DNA from 4 places in the Erwinia sp. INIA01 genome. Region 1 is predicted to be linked to each of the others. Evidence: riboswitches for the same ligand, from Rfam matches in the RefSeq annotation. Region 1 holds a riboswitch; each other region holds the start of a gene.
The links. A riboswitch is a leader RNA that binds a small molecule or an ion and turns the genes downstream of it on or off. The one in region 1 is predicted to bind thiamine pyrophosphate.

Region 1 (5,145 bases):
GGACCTTCACCCGTTTCAAAGTAGAGGCCCAGCCCCATCGCATCAGGGATCGTCAGAATATCGGAGAACAGAATTGCCGCATCAAGCGCATAGCGCCGCAGAGGCTGCAGCGTGACTTCACAGGCCAGCTCGGCGTTTTTACACAGCGACATGAAGTCACCGGCGACGGCACGCGTGGCTTTATACTCCGGCAAGTAGCGTCCGGCCTGGCGCATCATCCATACGGGGGTAATATCAACAGGCTGGCGCAGCAGGGCGCGCAGATAACGATCGTTCTTCAGTTCACTCATCACAGGGCTCTCTACTCCAAATAAGCCTGTAGTGTACCATTTATCAAGATTGACTGTGCCCGGTAGCCCGATAATTTGAAGGGATCGCAAAATTTCCCTGCCTGTACGCATATAAATATCAAGGCAGGGGCGGAACCGGGCCTGAAATGGGGCACCTCGTGCTACTTCTTAGCCTGCATCTGATTACTTTTTGCAGCACCACCTTCAACAGAAACCAGTGAAGGCACACGTTCAGGATCTGGGCTATTTGAATTTTTTGCTTTTTTATCTTTTATTTCAGCGGTTTCTTCAACCCAATGAGAGTTACCAATAAATACGCCACCTTTCTCAATTGAGAATTCACTAGCATAAACATCGCCTTCTATTCTTCCTCGCGACATTATCACTACCGTTTTCGCGTAGCAGCATCCTTTTAACAGACCGTTTACGATCAGCTTTAAGGATGTGACTTTCCCAACGACTTTTCCTTCCTTACCGATCTGCGTGACTTTTTTACTGGTTACATCACCCTCAACTTCACCGCTAATGGTAATGTTATTTTCATTAGTAATTTCACCGCGTAGCATTGTTCCGGGTGAAATAGTTGTTTCCTTAATATTATTACTTTCCGCTGATGGGTCCATGCTGATGCTCTCACTCATTGTACTGGCGGACGAATCCTGTCCTTTTGTCGTTTTAACTTCTTCTTTCTTACTGAAATTAAACATATTTATAATCACTCTATTAACGCGTAGATATGTCGACAGACTCAGCAGGACAAGGCATCCCATACCGCCAAGGAAAATCAGCATTGAAATTCTGTGCGATAGCAAAAAAGCGATAATGCTACCGATCCAGAAAATCCAGATCCCCCAAAGATAATATTGCGTTCTGTTCTTAAACATACCTACATCCAACCTACATATGAATCACCTTGATGAATTGTCGCCCGACCGCATCACTAATGGCTGCATACGGATCGGCAACTTCGCTTTCAAAGGATTTAATAAGATATATTAGGAAATAGCACTCTGAGTTAAATAAAGACTATTTCTTTCATCGGGAATTTAAAGCGAAAAACGGAGTCAATTGAAAACTATTCCTTGTTACGAGCTTAAAATCTTCCACGCAGTGAATCATATTAGAATTCACCGCAGAGATAAACCTAAAGGTCCTTATATCTGGATAGCAGTCAATCCCCCGGCCGCACCAAACGGCAAACCAGGGGAAACAGAGTGGGAAGTACTAATGCATTAAATTGTTAATCAGTCGTGAATTTCACTCATCATCAGCACGGCATAATGCCACTGTATCCTCGATTAAACGTCGTGCGATAGTGCCTGCTGGCGGCAACAGCGGTAAAGCATCATACCGATACCAACCCGCATCCAGCAGTTCTTTAGGATCAATGTTGATTTCGCCCGCATCATAGTCGGCCATAAAGGCCATCATCAGCGACTGTGGAAATGGCCACGGCTGAGATGAAACATATCGCAGATTTTTAACCTTAATTGCCGCCTCTTCCATCACTTCGCGCGCTACCGTCTGCTCCAGCGTCTCACCGACTTCAGCAAAGCCCGCTAGCACAGTATAAATGCCGTTACGATGGCGGGTATGCTGGGCCAGCAGGATCTTATCTTCACGGCGAATGGCAACAATGATACAGGGAGCAATTTGCGGATAGTAACGCTGCCGACAGTGGCTGCACAGGCAGGCCCATTCGGTTTTGCTATGATGCATCTCGTGGCCGCAATAGCCACACCAGCGGTGCGACCGGTAAAACTCTGCCAACTGTATACCCCGACCAGCCAGCTGGAATAAACCGGTCTCCTGATCGAGTAGCTGACGCAGCGATCCGGTATCACGCGTGCGGTTTTCGCAGATCAACCACACCGTTTCCCCCTGCCATTCGCCGATAGGCGATCCTTTTGATCCCGTCAAGCCGAATGATTCGGCAGATCCTCGAGGAATTTCGCCTTTTGGTAACCAAATTTTATGTTCGTGGCTGACAACCCACCAGCCAGTGTCTACGCTTGATATTTGACGTTCCATAACTTGCTTATCATCCTCAGCTCAAAGACTGGTTTGAGGTCAGGCATTAAAAATAAAACTCACGGAGATGAACATGCTTAACCAGTTAGAAAATCTGGCCGCGCGGGTTGGCGGCTGTAGTGAACTGGTCGATTTCTGTTTACACGCCCGTAAGCAGCTGCTGATTGCCTATTATCAAATGGCCGGTTTAAAGCCTAACAAGGAATCGTTGACGGCGCTCGATGAAAATGCGCTGGATAATTTTTGCCAGAATCTGGTGGACTATCTCTCTACCGGCCATTTCACGGCTTACGAACGTTTCATTAAAGAGCTGGAAGGAACGGAACAGCTGGCGCAGGCGGCATTAATTTATCCATCCTTACGTGCCAATACCGACCACATTATGCAGATTTATGATACGTATCTGGAAAAGGCCATCGAAACAGATGATGCGGTAGATTTCCAGCAAACGCTTTCCCTGGTCGGCGAAGTGCTGGCTGAACGTTTCGTGCTGGAAGATAAATTTATCAAGCTGGCTCTGGAAAAAGTTGCTGAAAATCAGATAACTAAAGATGTAGCGCCTCTTGCGCCTTCCGCCTGATTCGTTATCAGATTGTGAATTACTTGTAGTTTCCAATTAGCCCCTTTATGCTGAAGGGGCTATTTAGTTTGAGCAAAAAACGTTTTGTTCTGACTTAAAACTGATTTTCTGACAACAAAGTCTGAAAATCAGAGAGTATTTCTTGTCGGAGTGCCCCATGGGGCTGAGACCGTTAATTCGGGATCCGCGGAACCTGTTCAGGTTAACACCTGCGAAGGGAACAAGAGTAAAATCGTCTGCGATGATGCGAAATAAAATGTTTCACATCGTTCAAATTACTCCCGCCTCCAGGCAAGCAACTTTCCCTAATATTTCAGGAATTTGCTATGTCTACCGTTGAAAAACTTCTCGTTGAGAAAAAAACCAATCGCCGTGAGCAGCGCGCTGAAGCTCAGCAGTTTATCGATTCTCTGCAAGGCACGGCCTTCCCCAATTCAAAACGTATTTATCTGACCGGCTCCCGGGACGATATCCGCGTGCCAATGCGCGAAATCCAGCTTAGTCCAACCGTGATTGGGGGCAGCAAAGATAACCCGACGCTGGAAGAGAATGAGCCGGTGCCTGTGTACGACACGGCTGGCCCCTACGGCGATCCGGCAGCGGCTATCGATGTGCATCGCGGCATCGACAAGTTGCGCAGCACATGGATTCACCAGCGTGCCGATACGGAAGAAATTACTGAACTCAGCTCGGTCTACACCCAACAGCGGCTGGCCGATGAAGGCCTGGATCATCTGCGTTTCGAGAACCTTCCTCGTCCACGCCGCGCACTGGCAGGCCGCTGCGTTACTCAAATGCATTACGCGCGCCTGGGCGTGATCACCCCGGAAATGGAATATATCGCCATCCGCGAGAATATGGGCCGTGAACGTATTCGCGGTGAAATCCTTCTGCAACAGCATCCGGGCAACAGCTTCGGCGCCAGCCTGCCTGAAAATATCAGCGCAGAGTTTGTGCGCCAGGAAGTCGCCGCCGGGCGGGCGATCATTCCGGCCAATATTAACCATCCGGAATCAGAACCGATGATCATTGGGCGTAACTTCCTGGTGAAGATCAACGCCAATATCGGCAACTCCGCGGTCAGCTCTTCGATTGAGGAGGAAGTTGAAAAACTGGTGTGGTCTGCACGCTGGGGCGCCGACACGGTGATGGATCTTTCTACCGGTCGCTATATCCATGAAACGCGTGAATGGATACTGCGTAACAGCCCTGTACCGATTGGCACCGTGCCAATCTACCAGGCGCTGGAGAAGGTTAATGGCGTAGCAGAAGATCTTAACTGGGAAATTTTCCGCGATACGCTGCTGGAACAGGCAGAGCAAGGCGTTGACTACTTCACCATTCATGCCGGCGTGTTGCTGCGTTACGTACCGATGACCGCTAAAAGGCTGACCGGCATTGTTTCGCGCGGCGGATCGATCATGGCGAAATGGTGCCTGTCGCACCATAAAGAGAGTTTCCTCTACCTGCATTTCCGCGAGATTTGTGAAATCTGTGCCGCCTATGATGTTTCCCTCTCACTCGGGGACGGCCTGCGCCCGGGTTCGATTCAGGATGCTAACGACGAAGCACAGTTCTCCGAACTACATACGCTGGGAGAGCTAACCAAAATTGCCTGGGAATATGATGTGCAGGTGATGATTGAGGGACCCGGGCACGTGCCAATGCAGATGATCCGCCGTAATATGACCGAGCAGCTGGAACATTGCCATGAAGCACCGTTTTATACGCTCGGCCCGCTGACCACCGACATCGCTCCCGGCTATGACCACTTTACGTCCGGGATTGGTGCAGCGATGATCGGTTGGTTTGGCTGCGCGATGCTGTGCTATGTGACGCCGAAAGAGCATCTTGGATTGCCTAACAAAGAAGATGTTAAACAGGGGCTGATTACCTATAAGATCGCCGCACATGCTGCCGATCTCGCAAAAGGCCATCCCGGCGCGCAGATCCGTGATAATGCGATGTCGAAAGCACGCTTTGAGTTTCGCTGGGAAGATCAGTTTAATCTTGCCCTCGATCCGCATACCGCCCGCGCCTATCATGATGAAACCCTGCCGCAGGAATCCGGCAAGGTGGCGCACTTCTGCTCAATGTGCGGGCCGAAGTTCTGTTCAATGAAGATCACCCAGGAAGTGCGCGAGTACGCCGCGCGCCAGCAAGCCCAGGCCATGCCGATTGAGATAGGTATGGCGCAGATGTCTGATGAATTCCGCAATCGCGGCGGTGAGCTGTATCACCGCG
Region 2 (5,145 bases), on a different contig from region 1:
CACCTCGCACTCCGGGTTCAGCCCATTCAGCGCCCGGCGCGCCGCCATGGCTTTCGGCTGGCCGACATCCTGCATGGTGAACAGCGTCTGCCGGTGCAGGTTATGCACCTCCACGCGGTCGTCGTCGCAGACGCGCAGAAAGCCGACTCCCGCCCCGGCCAGCTGCGGCAGCAGCGTGGCACCCAGGCCGCCCGCGCCGACCACCAGCACCCGCGCCTGCGCCAGCTTCTGCTGTCCCTGCGGGCCGATTTCCGGCAGCATGGTCTGCCGCTGGTAGCGATCCATCAGTTAAACTCCGCCAGGCCGAAGACCGGGGTTGAGGCCGCCGCCATATCGCGGCGCTCCATCGGCCCGGCCAGCAGCGCCTGCTGCCCGGCGTGGATCGCATCGCGGAAGGCGCTGGCCATGCGCACCGGGTCCTGCGCTTTCGCTACGGCGGTATTCAGCAGGATCGCGTCAAAGCCCATCTCCATCGCCTGCGCGGCCTGGCTCGGCGTACCGATCCCGGCATCCACCACCAGCGGCACGTCCTTAAACCATGCGCGCATGGTGCGCAGCCCTTCAATATTGCGCAGCCCCTGGCCGGAACCGATCGGCGCACCCCACGGCATCAGTACCTGGCAGCCCGCCTCCAGCAGCTTCTCGCCCAATACCAGATCTTCAGTGGTGTAGGGAAACACCTGGAACCCCTCTTCGCAGAGGATACGCGCCGCTTCAACCAGTCCGAACGGGTCCGGCTGGAGCGTGTCGGCATGGCCGATCACCTCCAGCTTGATCCAGCGGGTGTTGAACAGCTCACGCGCCATATGTGCCGTGGTGACCGCCTCTTTCACCGTATGGCAGCCTGCCGTATTCGGCAGCACGCGTTTGTTCAGCCGGGTCAGCAGATCGCGGAACGCCCCACCCGCACCGCCTTCACGACGCAGGCTGACGGTAATAATCTCGGTGCCGGAGGCTTCAATCGCCTGGCCTAAAATCTCCGGCGACGGGTAGCCCGCCGTGCCCAACAGAAAGCGTGATTCAGGTGCGTAATCGTAAAAGTTCATCTCAGCCCCCCTGCATCGGTGACAGCACTTCAATCTTGCTGCCTTCGTTAATTGGCGTGGCGTCATACAGCCCGCGCGGGACAAAATCGCCGTTCAGCGCGCAGGCCACGCAGCTGCGATCGATCTGCTGCTCGTTAAGCAGCGCCGTCAGGGTCGCGGCCTGGGTTTCGGTCGCCTGACCGTTCAGTAAAATGTGCATCAACGCGTCTCCTGCGACAGCTGTTGGATAAGATTTTGCGCCACGATCGGTGCCAGCAAAAAGCCGTGCCGGTACATGCCGTTGACGTGGAAGGTGCCGTCGCGATAGCGAATATCCGGCAGGTTGTTCGGGTAAGAGGGGCGCAGGCCGCTGCCGGTTTCAATCACCCGCGCTTCGGCCAGCGCCGGGTCGATGGTGTACGCCGCGCTCAGCAGTTCCATCAGCGCGCGGGCGCTGATCGGGCTGGCGTCGTTGCTTTCCACCATGGTGGCACCGAGCATAAAGCGCCCTTCGCTGCGCGGCACCAGGTAGCAGGGAAAGCGTGGATGCAGCAGGCGAACCGGGCGTGAAAACTGCACCTCATCGCTTTGCAGGATCAGCATCTCACCGCGCACGGCGCGCAGTTCCGGCAGCAGCGGCGCGGCGTGAATGCCCCGGCAGTCGATAATTTTGCCCGTTGGTTTGCCGTGGTGCATCGCCACCCCCGCGGCCAGCAGCTTCTGCCTCAGCTCCTGCATCGCCTTGCGCGGGTCAAGGTGCCCTTCGCTGGGGAAAAACAGCCCGCGTGCGAATCGCCCGGCCAGACGATCCTCCACGCTGCCCGGGTCCACCCACTCATGGCCCTGGGTCATTTTGGCAAAGCGGTTCAGCTCCATGCTGTCGCGCGGCGGTGCGATCACCAGCGTACCCTGGCGCTCCACGCCGCTGACGTGCGCCTGCCACCAGTCGGCGGAGCCCTGCCCCAGCCTGACCACCTCTTCCGGTGCGCCTTCACCCTCGCAGAACGGCGCGAGCATACCGCCCGCATAGTGCGACGCGGGGCAGTATTCCTCAGAGGTGATGATTTCCAGCTTTTCTCCGGCGTCGGCCAGCGCAGTAGCCACGCACAGCCCGGTCACGCCGGAACCCAGGATCGACCAGTGGCTCACGATGTCGCCTCGGCGGAATATTCAGGGAGAGTTGTTACAAACGTCATACCGGCCTCTCAGATAACTAAGAAGACCCGCGATAATGAGAAGGGAGAGTATCGGCGTTCGGCGGCTGCGATCTGCCCGATAAGGCGTGCGGTGAAGCGGCACGACAGGTCTTCCTACGCCAGTATCAACTGGGTCAGGTTCTAAGGGTCGCTGAGCCGCGATAAATCGCAATCAGCCTCTCAGTCTCTTCGGCGAGACTCCCCTGACAGAGACTTTTTTATTGCATCCTGAGCGCAACCGCAAGCGTTTAGGTGGATTTATTTCGACGACCGTTTTCGCCAGATGAAAATAGAGTGCCGGATTCAGCATTTTGCAAAGTGCGGGGCAGGCAACACAATTGCCCGATGCTGAAGGATTTTTCAGTGCGCCTTTCCCACATCAGGTCTGAACGGATGGACACCATGACGAAACCGGCCATATCGCATATCGCTTTCCTTACTCCCGGGAACTACCCGGACCACGCCCCGCTACAGGGGCTGGAAGAGACCCTGCAACTGTTCGAGCTGGGTGAATCGCTGGGCTACAACGGTGCCTGGATTCGCCAGCGCCATCTGGAGCACGGCGTCTCCTCGGCGAGTACCTTTCTGGCCGCCGCCACGCAGCGCACCCGGCATATTGAGCTGGGCACCGCGGTGATCCAGATGGGCTATGAAAGCCCGTTTCGGCTGGCGGAAGATTTACTGACGGTGGACGTGCTGTCCCGTGGACGGCTCAACGTGGGCCTCAGTGCCGGGCAGCCGAACCACCTGGAACTGATCGGCCCGGCGCTGTTCTCCGGCGACTGGCGGCAGGAAGATTTCTCCTACGATCGGGTTCGACGCCTGCGGGATAACCTCAGCGGCCGCTGGCTGGCGGATGAAAATACCCTGATTGCCTCGCCGGGCAACCAGCAGCGCCCGCGCCTGCATCCCGACTCGCCGGGGCTGGTTAATCGCCTGTGGTACGGCGGCGGCTCGCTGAAATCGGCGGCCTGGGCGGCGGCGAACGGTTTTAACATGCTGATCGGCAATTTGACCTCAGGTGAAGAGACGAATAATTACTATGAGGCGCAGCTGGCGCAGATTGCCACCTATCGTAAAAACTGGCCCGAAGATGCCCCGCGTCGGCCGCGTATCGCCGCAGGCCGGGTCATTGTTCCCATCGACAGTGCGGACACCCCAACCCGCCGCCGCTACGCGGAATTTGCCGCCAGCCGCTATGAACGCACGCTGACACCGCAGGGGCCGCGCCGTACGCTGTTTTCACAGGATATCGTGGGCGATGCGGAACAGATCCTGGAACGTCTGTTTAACGATCCGATCCTGCGCGAAGTGGATGAACTGAGACTGGAATTGCCCTATGAGTTCACCGCAGACCAGTATCGCCAGATTATCAGCGACTTCGCCACGCTGATTGCCCCCGAGCTGGGCTGGCGCCGCCGTGTAAACCGTGAGGAAAACATCGACATGGCTCTCTGAGCCATGATTTCCATCACAATTACGCATGTAGTGCCAGCAAAACCCGGGACCGCATTGGAATGATGCAATCTCTTCACTATCATTAAAAATTATTTTCATGATGACAGCAGTGAAGATCGACCAGTCAGAGAGAGGAATCGTGATAGTCTGACGGGGTCAGCAGCCATCAACTCTTTAATGCGAATCCAAACCATGAGTGGGACCTTCAGTAACGATGATGTCAGACGCCTGGCTGCCCTTGAGATGCTCAAATCTGAAGATGCTATCCGCGATGATATTTTGCAAAAATTCACCCTGCTCGCCAGCGATCTGCTGGCGTTCCCGGGCTGCTTTGTCTCGGTTCTGGATAATGAAAATCAGTATATTAAGGCCGCCTGCTGCCTGGATGTGCCGCAAAGTTCGCTGCATGACGCCTTCTGCCGCCAGGTGGTGCTCAGGGATTCGCTGCTGATCTGTAGCGACACGTTGCTCGACCCGCGTTTCAGCCAAAGTCCCTTCACGCTGGGCGCGCCTTTCATTCGATTCTACGCGGGTATACCCCTCTACACGCGGGAAGGCATTTCGGTGGGAACCCTGTGTATTACCGACACCCGGCCGCACACCATCGATGAACATCAGTCAACGATGCTGGAGCTGCTGTCGGGCCTGGTCAGCGGCTATCTTGATGCCTGGTACACTGCGGGTTACAAAGATGTGGTCACCCAGTTGCCCAATCGCCAGCGGCTGCTGAAGGATATTGGCCTGCTGCAGCGTGCCTCCAGCTTCGATCCGCTGACCCTGACGCTGATTGACTGCATTGATATGCCGCGCGCCTATGAAATCGCCCGCTCGATGGGGATGGATGCCGTAGAAACACTGCTGAAAGCCCTGACCGCAACGGTACGTTCCCGGCTGCATCTGAGCGAAGAGGACGTGCTGTACACCGTCGCTACCGGTCGTTTTGCTCTGCTCAGCCGGAAAAACAGCGCGGTTAACGCCAGGGCGCTCAGCGATCGGCTGGAACATATTCGTGCTCAGGTGCTGGGCGATATCACCATTGATGTGAAAATCTACGTCGGTGAGGTGAGTTTTGTGCCTGCCACCTCTCAGGTCACAGAGGTGCTGCGCCAGGCGGTCAGCGCCCTGCATGAGGCTATCAGCCAGAAGCAGACGGCGATGGCCTATAACGCCGACAGCGATAACCGCCGCAATCTCAATTTTCAGCTGTTAAACGATCTGGCGCTGGCGCTGCGCGGCAGCCAGGGTTTGTACCTCGTGTATCAGCCGCAGCTCTGCCTGCACACCGGTAAGCCGGTCGGGCTGGAGGCGCTGCTGCGCTGGCAGCATCCGGTTGCCGGCAATATCTCCCCCGCCGAGTTTATCCCGCTGGCGGAACACACCAGCCTGATGGATGAACTGACCGACTGGGTGATTGACCACGCCCTGATGCAGCTGCGGGTCTGGCGCGAAAAAGGGCTAAATCTGCC
Region 3 (5,145 bases), on a different contig from region 1:
CGCTGGTTCGGGGCCGTATCCCAACGCTGGTTGATAAGGTCACCACCTGCGTGACGCCGGGTTCCAGCATCGACATTTTGGTTACCGATCACGGTATTGCCGTTAATCCGGCCCGCCCCGAACTGGCCGATCGGCTGAAGGAGGCTGGTATAAAGGTGGTGCCGATTGAATGGCTGCGCGAGCGGGCCGAACTGCTGACCGGCAAGCCTCGGCCGATTGCCTTTACCGATCGAACTATTGCGGTGGTGCGCTACCGCGACGGCTCGGTGATTGATGTCGTTCGTCAGGTCAGGGAGTGAATCATGCCGCTATATATCACCTCGGCCACCCGCGCCGTTATCACCGTGGAGCAGCTGCTGACCAGCCGGGATGCACGCCGCGCACGTCAGCAGGAATGGCTGGCGCACGATGCCAGTACGTTAATTTCCTTCACCGTTCTGGCACCGGGATCGGTAAAAGACAGCCCGCTCACACGGCACATTTTCAATCGCGGCCTGCGGGCGTTACGGCAGTTGCTGGAAGCGTCCGGCTGGGAAATTAACCGCCAGCGCTGCGTTGCGCTACCCAGCGGCCCGGAAGGTCTGCTGGCGGTTAACGCGCCCGCCGAACGGGTGAAGCGCGCGCTGATCGATCTCGAGCAGGCTTCGCCGCTGGGCAGGCTGTGGGATTTTGACGTGCTCACGCCGCAGGGAACCCTTCTGTCGCGCAAAGACTTCGGCCTGCCTCCCCGCACCTGTCTGCTGTGTCAGCAGGAGGCCTCGGTGTGCGCCCGCAATCGCGCACATCCGGTGACCGACCTGCTCCGCCAGATGGACGCGCTGCTCCAGAAGGCTGATGCCATTAACCATCATTAAATCCCTGATAGAGGATCGATTATGTCCATTGCGAAAGATAAGATATGGAAATCTCTGGCACCGCTGGTTGTTCTCGCCATTATGCTGCTGATCCCGGTGCCTGATGGCATGCCGCCGCAGGCCTGGCACTATTTTGCGGTATTTGTGGCGATGATTGTTGGGATGATTCTTGAGCCCATCCCGGCAACCGCGATCAGTTTTATCGCCGTAACCATTTGCGTTATCGGCAGTCACTACGTGTTGTTTGATGCCGCCGAGCTGGCAGATCCGGAATTTAACGCCGGTAAACAGGCGCTGAAATGGGGTTTAGCGGGCTTTTCCAGCTCGACGGTCTGGCTGGTGTTCGGCGCATTTATCTTCGCGCTGGGCTATGAAGTTACCGGTCTGGGCCGACGTATCGCACTGTTTATGGTTAAGTTTATGGGTAAGCGCACGCTGACGCTGGGCTACGCCATCGTGATCATCGACATTATGCTGGCACCGTTTACCCCTTCCAATACCGCACGCACCGGCGGCACGGTGTTCCCGGTGATCAAAAACCTGCCGCCGCTGTTTAAATCATTCCCCAACGATCCCTCGTCAAAGCGCATCGGCGGCTACCTGATGTGGATGATGGTGATAGGCACCAGTCTCAGCTCATCGATGTTTATTACTGGTGCCGCGCCTAACGTGCTGGGCCTGGAGTTTGTGGGTAAAATTGCCGGTATTCATATCAGCTGGCTGCAGTGGTTCCTCAGCTTCCTGCCGGTGGGGATTATCCTGCTGATCGTGGCACCCTGGCTGTCCTATATTCTTTATAAGCCAGAGATCACCCACAGCGAGGAAGTCTCAAACTGGGCGGGTGGCGCGCTAAAAGAGATGGGTCGCCTGACGCGCCAGGAGATGACGCTGATTGGTCTGGTGCTGCTGAGTCTGTCTTTGTGGGTATTTGGCGGCAAAATTATTAACGCCACGGCGGTCGGCCTGCTGGCGGTATCCCTGATGCTGGCGCTGCACGTGGTTCCGTGGAAGGACATCACTAAATATCACAGCGCCTGGAATACGCTGGTTAACCTCGCCACGCTGGTGGTGATGGCGAATGGCCTGACCCGCTCCGGCTTTATCGACTGGTTTGCCAACACCATGAGTCGCCATCTGGAGGGATTCTCCCCCAGCGGTACGGTGGTGGCGCTGGTGCTGGTGTTCTATTTTGCCCACTATCTGTTTGCCAGCCTGTCTGCCCACACCGCCACCATGCTGCCGATGATCCTTGCCGTGGGGAAAGGTATTCCCGGCGTGCCGATGGAGCACCTGTGTATCCTGCTGGTGCTGTCGATTGGTATTATGGGCTGCCTGACGCCGTATGCCACCGGTCCCGGCGTGATTATCTACGGCTGCGGCTACGTTAAGTCGAAAGATTACTGGCGGCTGGGTGCGATATTCGGCGTGGTATTTATTTCGCTACTGCTGCTGGTCGGCTGGCCAATTCTGGCACTGTGGAGCTGATTTTCGGGGCAGTTTTTTGGGGCAGACTGCACTGGCTTTCTGCCCCTTCTTTATGACGCTCCGGATGCCCGAGTTTCTCGGGCAACTCGTATTGACATTACCCTGCTTTCAGCGTGATTTACGCATAAGCCGCATCAAAAAATGCCTTCTCCAGCCCCACCGCACGGCGGAAAAGATCCTCACACTGCGAGGCTTCTGCTGGCCCAACACGATCCAGTTCCTCACGGATAAATGCCACAAACGCGTTGAAATCCGGATTATCATGCAGCGTAACCCACTCGGCGTAGACGAAATTCTCCGGCAGCGGTCGGGCAGCGTGAGTCGCCCAGTCATAATACAGCCATTCAGCTACGTTCAGCACGGTAAGGATCGCCGCATAGCTGCGGGTGGCTGCCGCTTCACGCATGATGGCTTTAAAACCGGCCGTCGGAGCGGTATCCGGCTGTTCGTTACGTAGCTGCTCACTGACGCCCAGCGCGATAAACGAACGCAGGAAATAGGTGTTTTCTTCGGAGGAAACCATCCCGGCAAAGCGGCCAAAACGCAGGCGTGCTTCGGTGGTATCCGCACTGGCCATTGCCGCGCCAACCAGGATCAGGAAGCTGTCGAGGAAGCGGTGATCCTGAATCAGATAATTGATCATCACACGGTCGTCAACGGTGCCAGTCACCAGCTCCTCAACGAAACGGTGATTAACGGCCGCCGACCAGGTTGGCAGATTTTGGTTACGCAGGATTTCGGTAAAACGTTCGGTCATCGTGTTGTCCTGTAAAGTAAAGACAGCGCGACTGAATGTGGATACTCTGGCCGTCTCGATCGGAGGCAGGCAAAAGTCAGACAGGTTGCGCCATCCCTTCGCCGGCATTATCCGGATCAGGTATTAAGGGTCTTCGCACCGTTGCAAGTGCAAACTCTCAGCCCGCTGGTGGGCTCCCCCTGGAAAGGTTCGGCAAGAAACATAACCTGTCAGTTCAGATGTTGTAAACAAAAACTCTAAGACTGAAAAACTTTACAGCGGACGAAATAAAATCAATACGGTATCTTTGCGAGGTCATCTTCACTCAAACCGGTTATCTTCATCACCGTGATCGGGTCCAGTCCATTGCGCAGCATCATTCGCGCAATTTTCAGCGTAGCTGAACGTTCGCCGCGCTGCTCCCCGAGCAGAATCCCTTTTTTCATTCCTTTCTTTTCAAGCTGCTCTGCAAGAGTCATTAGCTGATCCTTATGCGACGGCACGCGCTGTGCCAGTTTACGGATAAAAACCTCTGCATCGGACAATTCCGCCGAGTGCGCAAAATAGTTTACCAGCGTAACCAACTGCTGTCCCGTCATGTGTTTTGCCAAAATCAGGGTTGCCAATCGATCCAACAGCCCGGTGAGATCGCGCTGATGGATATGTTTTTCATGTCTGAAAAATTACCGAATAAGGCACAACGGCATAGACATAATTCTGAGTATTGCCTCGCATAAATAAATGTAAATTATATGCAATAACCAGTATGTCTTAATAAAAAATCGAATTTACCCGCCTCGGCATTTTTGGTTTAAAAAATTGACCTGCACTGGAACATACTCACCTCGTTTATAACTTAAATATAGAAACTCAGACACTATCCTCTCGAGTTATTTCAACAATCAAAACCCGCATTGCTAATAAACGAGCACTAAATAGCGAAAAATAATTCACACTCAAGGCATCAAAACCGATGAAAAATGGCCAGGGAAAGACCAAAAATCACACCAAATGTTCGACCACATCCCGGCTATGCCGCTGGACCAGCGGGGTCGTTGCCTGTGTGGCTGTGGCTGCCGTGCTTGCCTGGTTAGCCACTCTTATCATCCCCAAACCTGGCTATCCCAACGCTAAAATATCCTTACCGATGGATGAACAACAGGTTGCACGTGGTGAATATCTGGCTCGCGTGGGTGACTGTGTTGCCTGTCATACGGCCCCCGGTAAACCGGCGTTTAGTGGCGGTTTACCCATCGCCTCCCCGATTGGTGGCATGATCCCGCCGAACATCACGCCGGATAAGAAAACCGGTATTGGTAACTATTCGTTTGGCGACTTTGAACGTGCGGTCAGATACGGCATTGCTCCTTCAGATGACACGCTATACCCCGCCATGCCGTGGACCTCTTACTCGCGTATTACTGACAACGACATGGCAGCGCTTTATGCCTATTTCATGCACGGTGTTACGCCTGTCGCGGCTCCCCGCGAGCACAACACCATTCCCTGGCCGCTCTCGATGCGCTGGCCCATGACCTGGTGGCGCTGGCTTTTTGCACCAAAACCACTGCCGCCGGGTCCGTTGCCGAAAGAACCGGTTGCGCTCGGTGCTTATTATGTCACCGGCCTCGGCCACTGCGGTGCCTGCCATACGCCCCGCGCCATCACGCTGCAGGAAGTCGTTTTTGATAACAGCAAAGGCACCCAGTACTTGTCCGGCGGTCAGGTCATTGATGGCTATTCGGTGCCCTCACTACGCGGCGAGCAGCGTTCAGGGCTGGGGCAAACTCACGCTGATGAAATCGTTGCGCTACTGAAAACCGGCCGTTCAGATAAAACCGCCACTTTCGGCCCGATGTCCGATGTTGTCACCCACTCCACACAATATATGTCGGACAGCGATCTCTCGGCCATCGCCGCTTATCTGCGCTCGTTACAGCCGAATATCATACAGGATAAGCCCTATTACGATTTAACAACCCTGAATCAGTTATCGCGAGGAGAGGCATTAAGCCCCGGAGCAAAACAGTATTTATCCCACTGCGAAGGCTGCCATTTATCTAACGGACT
Region 4 (5,145 bases), on a different contig from region 1:
TGAAAATGCTGTGCGTTTCTCAAGCGAAAGATTTAAGAAGGAAATTGCTGATTACGTCGAGGGAAAATGGTCTTTATTTAACGAAACTAAAAAAATTCGTTACTGATTTAATCATGGTTGGGCTTTTTCACGAACTCAGCCTGATTTAAGAACGCAATCATCTGATGCTATAAATATACCTAATCACTTCAGGTTGTTGACCTACAGCTAACAAGAGTGACACTAGAATGACAATTCTACATCATCGAACACGCTCAAATGCCAATGCCTCATTGATATCAATGGTGCAGCGTTTTTCAGATATCTCTATTATATTCTTGGGTTTATATGTTGTTGCCTATTTCAACGATCGGCAGTTCGACTATAAACATGTATTGATTGCACTCGTAGTTTTGGTTGTCTTCCAAATGATCGGTGGAATGACCGATTTTTACCGTTCCTGGAGAGGAGTGAAATCTTCCGCAGAGCTGATCCTGATCTCCAAGAACTGGACGTTAAGTCTGTTACTGACTTTGGGGTTAAGCTCCCTGTTAAGTGACTTTGATCTGAGCTTCAAAATATTCATTCAATGGTATTTGGTTGTCGTTGCCGGTTTCCTTGTATGCCGTATGGCCATTCGTATTGGTTCCGGGATGCTAAGAAAGATGGGATACAACACACGTAACGTGGCGCTTGTGGGGACTATGCCAGCCGGTATCAACTTGATCAGCAGTTTTCTTGAAGAGCCGTGGATGGGTTTTGTTGTTGCCGGCGTCTATGATGAGCAGCCAATTGAAAACACCAATGGTATTAAATACGCGGGTGACTTTGACAAACTAATCGAGGATGCCCGCGAAGGCAAATTGGATCGTATCTACATTGCGATGAGCATGAAAGATGAATCCAAAATTAAAGATATTGTCAAACGCTTAACGGACACTACCTGTTCTGTTTTACTAATACCGGACGTTTTCACTTTCAATATTCTTCAGTCTCGTACTGAAGAGATTAATGGTGTGCCGGTAGTCCCATTATTTGATACGCCTCTTAACGGTATCAATATGGTATTCAAGCGTCTTGAAGACATTATTGTGTCATCGATTATTCTGCTGTTTATCTCACTGCCGTTGATTGTTATTGCCTGTGCTGTGAAGATGAGTTCTCCTGGTCCGGTTATCTTCCGCCAGATTCGTTATGGCATGGACGGTAAACCAATAATGGTATGGAAGTTCAGAACCATGTCAGTCATGGAAAACGGCGCTAAAGTTACCCAGGCTAAGCAAAACGATCCTCGCGTGACCAAAGTCGGTAAGTTTTTACGCAATACCTCACTGGATGAACTGCCGCAGTTCTTTAACGTGCTTTTTGGTCAGATGTCAGTAGTGGGTCCACGCCCTCATGCCGTTGCGCACAACGAACAGTATCGCTCACTTATTGAAGGTTATATGCTGCGCCACAAAGTTAAGCCGGGGATAACAGGGCTTGCGCAGATTAATGGCTTCCGTGGTGAAACGGACACGCTGGACAAAATGCAAAAGCGTGTTGATTTCGACCTGATTTATATTCGTGGTTGGAGCATTTGGTTGGATTTGAAAATTATTTTCCTGACTTTCTTTAAAGGTTTCGTTAATAAAGCTGCTTATTAATCTGGACCTTATGATAAGACTATGTCGGACAGGCTTTAAGATGAATAAAAACCCGCCTCGGCGGGTTTTTTACTTTAGAATTCTTATGCTTGATTTAGCCCATCCCTTTACATATTCTTTCCGTCGAAACACATGACTCGGGGTGCCCCTCCTGTTTTCCCAGGACAAGGCTGAGAAAAACCCGCATAACCTGAACTGGATAATGCCAGCGGAGGGAAGTCAGATGCCTCCAACCGGCATCGCCTTCTTGATCGCCGGTTGGGAGTATAGATGAGCCAACCCATTCCCCTCAGCCACCACGATGTGGCGCACTCTCTGGCGCTGTTCCGCCAGCAATCCCCCCTTATTCACTGCATGACCAATGATGTGGTACAGACCTTTACGGCCAACGTTCTGCTGGCGCTTGGGGCATCCCCGGCGATGGTGATCGATGCCGAAGAGGCTGCGCAGTTTAGTGCGGTAGCCAGCGCGCTGCTGGTCAATGTCGGCACGCTGACCCGCTCGCGCAGCGCGGCGATGCTGGCGGCGGTGGAGTCAGCAAACCGTGCAGGGCGCAGCTGGTCACTGGACCCGGTGGCGGTCGGGGCGTTAGCCTTCCGTACCGAATTCTGCCATCAGCTGCTGAATCATCAACCTGCCGCCATCCGCGGTAATGCCTCAGAGATCAAGGCGCTGGCGCAGGAAGCCGTTTCAGGGCGCGGCGTCGATTCCCGGCATCAGTCCGATGCCGCGATCCAGGCCGCACAGAAGCTCGCTTTGCAGAGCGGGGCGGTTGTGGCGGTCACCGGAGAAGTGGACTTTGTTACTGACGGTCAGCGGACTCTCAGTGTCAGCGGCGGTTCACCGTTGATGACGCGCGTGGTTGGTACAGGCTGTGCGCTGTCGGCGGTGGTGGCGGGTTTTGCCTCGCTGCCCGGCGATCGCCTGATCCACGTTGCCAGCGCCTGCCGCGTGGTATCACTGGCCGGCGAGCGTGCCGCCGCGATCGCAACAGGACCGGGGAGCTTTATCCCTGCCTTCCTTGATGCGCTCTATCTGTTGACCCCGGAGGAACTGGCATGAAGCGGATTAATGCACTGACCATTGCCGGTACCGATCCCAGCGGCGGAGCGGGTATCCAGGCGGATCTGAAAGCGTTCTCGGCGCTGGGCGCTTACGGCACCAGCGTGATCACCGCGCTGGTTGCGCAGAATACCCGGGGCGTGCAGTCGGTTTATCGTATTGAGCCAGATTTTGTTGGCGCGCAGCTGGATTCAGTGCTGTCGGATGTACGTATCGATGCGATCAAAATCGGTATGCTGGCGGAATCCGACATTGTGGAAGTGGTGGCCGAGCGTTTGCAGGCAGCCACCACACCCTGGGTTGTGCTGGATACGGTGATGCTGGCAAAAAGCGGCGATCCGCTGCTTTCTCAACGGGCGGTTGCCACACTGCGCGAACGCCTGCTGCCGCAGGTGTCGATTATCACGCCAAATCTGCCGGAGGCCGCTGCTCTGTTGGACTGCCCGATGGCGAGCAACGAGCAGGAGATGCGCGAGCAGGGCAGGGAACTGCTGGCGATGGGCTGCCAGGCGGTGCTGATGAAGGGCGGCCACCTCAGCGAGTCGGAAAGCCCGGACTGGCTGTTCACCCGCGAGCTGGAACAGCGCTTCACCGCGCCGCGCGTGAATACCCGCCACACCCACGGCACCGGATGCACGCTCTCTGCGGCGCTGGCCGCGCTGCGCCCGCGCCACGATAATTGGGTGGCAACCGTGCAGGCGGCGAAGACCTGGCTGCAGGGTGCGCTGGAGCAGGCGGATTCGCTTGAAGTCGGGCAGGGGATTGGTCCGGTTCATCACTTCCACCAATGGTGGTAATGAATGCAGGGGCAAACGCGCTTTTGTGCGCATTAGTCTGAAAAATCCAGTCAGCAATTTGCCTGGTTAAAGGTTTAGGTTCACCCTGTTGAGGTCAGAAATCAGTCGTATTTCTGAACAGCGGGCCATTTGACCGTTGGCTGGTCGTGGCCCTCCCTACCTTTGACAGGAGTTATCATGACGGACATCGTACAGTTATTGGGCAAAGAAGCAGATTCTCTTTTGCAACATCGCTGCATGACTATTCCAGCAGACAGCCTCTATCTTCCGGGATCGGATTACGTAGACCGGGTGATGGTTGATAATAACCGTCCCCCGGCGGTCTTACGCAATATGCAAACCCTGTATAACACCGGTCGTTTAGCCGGGACAGGTTACCTCTCTATCCTGCCGGTTGACCAGGGCGTTGAGCACTCCGCCGGCGCCTCTTTTGCCGCAAACCCGCTGTACTTCGACCCGAAGAATATCGTCGAGCTGGCGATTGAAGCGGGCTGTAACTGCGTCGCCTCCACCTATGGCGTGCTGGCTTCCGTTTCCCGCCGCTATGCGCACCGCATTCCGTTTATGGTCAAGCTGAACCATAACGAAACCCTCAGTTATCCTACCCAGTACGATCAAACCCTGTATGCCAGCGTTGAGCAGGCTTTTAACCTGGGGGCCGTTGCCGTGGGGGCAACCATCTATTTCGGTTCCGAGCAGTCGCGCCGTCAGATCGAAGAGATCTCGGTAGCGTTTGAGCGCGCGCATGAACTGGGGCTGGTCACGGTGCTGTGGGCCTATCTGCGCAACAACGACTTCAAAAAAGACGGTGTGGATTATCATGCCAGTGCGGATCTCACCGGTCAGGCAAACCATCTGGCGGCGACCATCGGTGCAGATATCGTTAAGCAGAAAATGGCGGAAAATAATGGCGGCTACAAGGCGGTGAACTTCGGTCATACCGATGAGCGGGTTTACAGCAAGCTGACCACTGATAACCCCATCGATCTGGTGCGTTATCAGCTGGCTAACTGCTATATGGGACGAGCAGGATTGATTAACTCCGGCGGTGCAGCAGCGGGGGATACCGATATTGCGGAATCCGTACGTACTGCCGTGATTAATAAGCGTGCCGGAGGAATGGGGCTGATTCTTGGCCGTAAAGCATTCAAGAAATCAATGAAAGACGGCGTGGCGCTTATTAATTCCGTTCAGGATGTCTATCTGGATAAAAAAGTCACCATAGCTTAATAATATGACAGGCGGACATAAAATATCCGCCTGTCATATCCTGCCACTTGCTATATAAAACACCCTGGTGTTGGCGCAATCTTCCCACCAACAAACGACTAACTCAAATGCGGTACGTGAGTCAGGCTTTTGGCTAGATTGATTATCTGGAACAGCACTTTAGTCCGCTTTGATTTACTTTTCTTCTTCAGATTGTTTTTATGAGAAAGTACGGTCTTCAGCTTGATGTTAATATGTTCAGAAATCTCTACCGAGCTTCTTTCTTTCATCCAGAGATTAAGTATTTCAGACTCGCGCTTGCTGAACGACAGCGGTGTTTCATCAGCCGGATAGAGCCCAACAGGTTGAGCGGCCTGCTTTAACCTGTTGTTTGAAAACAGGTTTTTTACGGTGTTGATTGACACGTTCTGCGCCATAATCACCACGTTCGG

Region 2: it holds a riboswitch for thiamine pyrophosphate, as region 1 does, so the genes downstream of both, OMR58_RS01660 (FAD-dependent oxidoreductase) here and thiC (phosphomethylpyrimidine synthase ThiC) in region 1, are expected to answer to the same signal.
Region 3: it holds a riboswitch for thiamine pyrophosphate, as region 1 does, so the genes downstream of both, OMR58_RS11105 (TenA family protein) here and thiC (phosphomethylpyrimidine synthase ThiC) in region 1, are expected to answer to the same signal.
Region 4: it holds a riboswitch for thiamine pyrophosphate, as region 1 does, so the genes downstream of both, thiM (hydroxyethylthiazole kinase) here and thiC (phosphomethylpyrimidine synthase ThiC) in region 1, are expected to answer to the same signal.

The regions. Positions count from the first base shown of each region.
Region 1 is NZ_JAPDNC010000023.1:15,606-20,750, reverse strand. It holds gene hemE (uroporphyrinogen decarboxylase) at 1-290, opposite strand, end outside; gene OMR58_RS25225 (bactofilin family protein) at 452-1,174, opposite strand; gene nudC (NAD(+) diphosphatase) at 1,548-2,321, opposite strand; gene rsd (sigma D regulator) at 2,395-2,901, shown strand; TPP riboswitch at 3,038-3,138, shown strand; gene thiC (phosphomethylpyrimidine synthase ThiC) at 3,228-5,145, shown strand, end outside.
Region 2 is NZ_JAPDNC010000001.1:370,795-375,939, forward strand. It holds gene OMR58_RS01645 (HesA/MoeB/ThiF family protein) at 1-285, opposite strand, end outside; gene OMR58_RS01650 (thiazole synthase) at 285-1,046, opposite strand; gene thiS (sulfur carrier protein ThiS) at 1,048-1,245, opposite strand; gene OMR58_RS01660 (FAD-dependent oxidoreductase) at 1,245-2,174, opposite strand; TPP riboswitch at 2,316-2,436, opposite strand; gene OMR58_RS01665 (LLM class flavin-dependent oxidoreductase) at 2,624-3,679, shown strand; gene OMR58_RS01670 (sensor domain-containing diguanylate cyclase) at 3,872-5,145, shown strand, end outside.
Region 3 is NZ_JAPDNC010000005.1:212,558-217,702, forward strand. It holds gene citF (citrate lyase subunit alpha) at 1-299, shown strand, start outside; gene citX (citrate lyase holo-[acyl-carrier protein] synthase) at 303-854, shown strand; gene OMR58_RS11100 (anion permease) at 876-2,339, shown strand; gene OMR58_RS11105 (TenA family protein) at 2,458-3,096, opposite strand; TPP riboswitch at 3,173-3,286, opposite strand; partial or broken gene OMR58_RS11110 (Rpn family recombination-promoting nuclease/putative transposase) at 3,369-3,746, opposite strand; gene OMR58_RS11115 (cytochrome c) at 4,049-5,145, shown strand, end outside.
Region 4 is NZ_JAPDNC010000003.1:221,561-226,705, forward strand. It holds gene OMR58_RS06620 (glycosyltransferase family 4 protein) at 1-106, shown strand, start outside; gene wcaJ (undecaprenyl-phosphate glucose phosphotransferase) at 228-1,625, shown strand; TPP riboswitch at 1,754-1,859, shown strand; gene thiM (hydroxyethylthiazole kinase) at 1,896-2,687, shown strand; gene thiD (bifunctional hydroxymethylpyrimidine kinase/phosphomethylpyrimidine kinase) at 2,684-3,484, shown strand; gene fbaB (class I fructose-bisphosphate aldolase) at 3,662-4,714, shown strand; gene OMR58_RS06645 (LuxR C-terminal-related transcriptional regulator) at 4,813-5,145, opposite strand, start outside.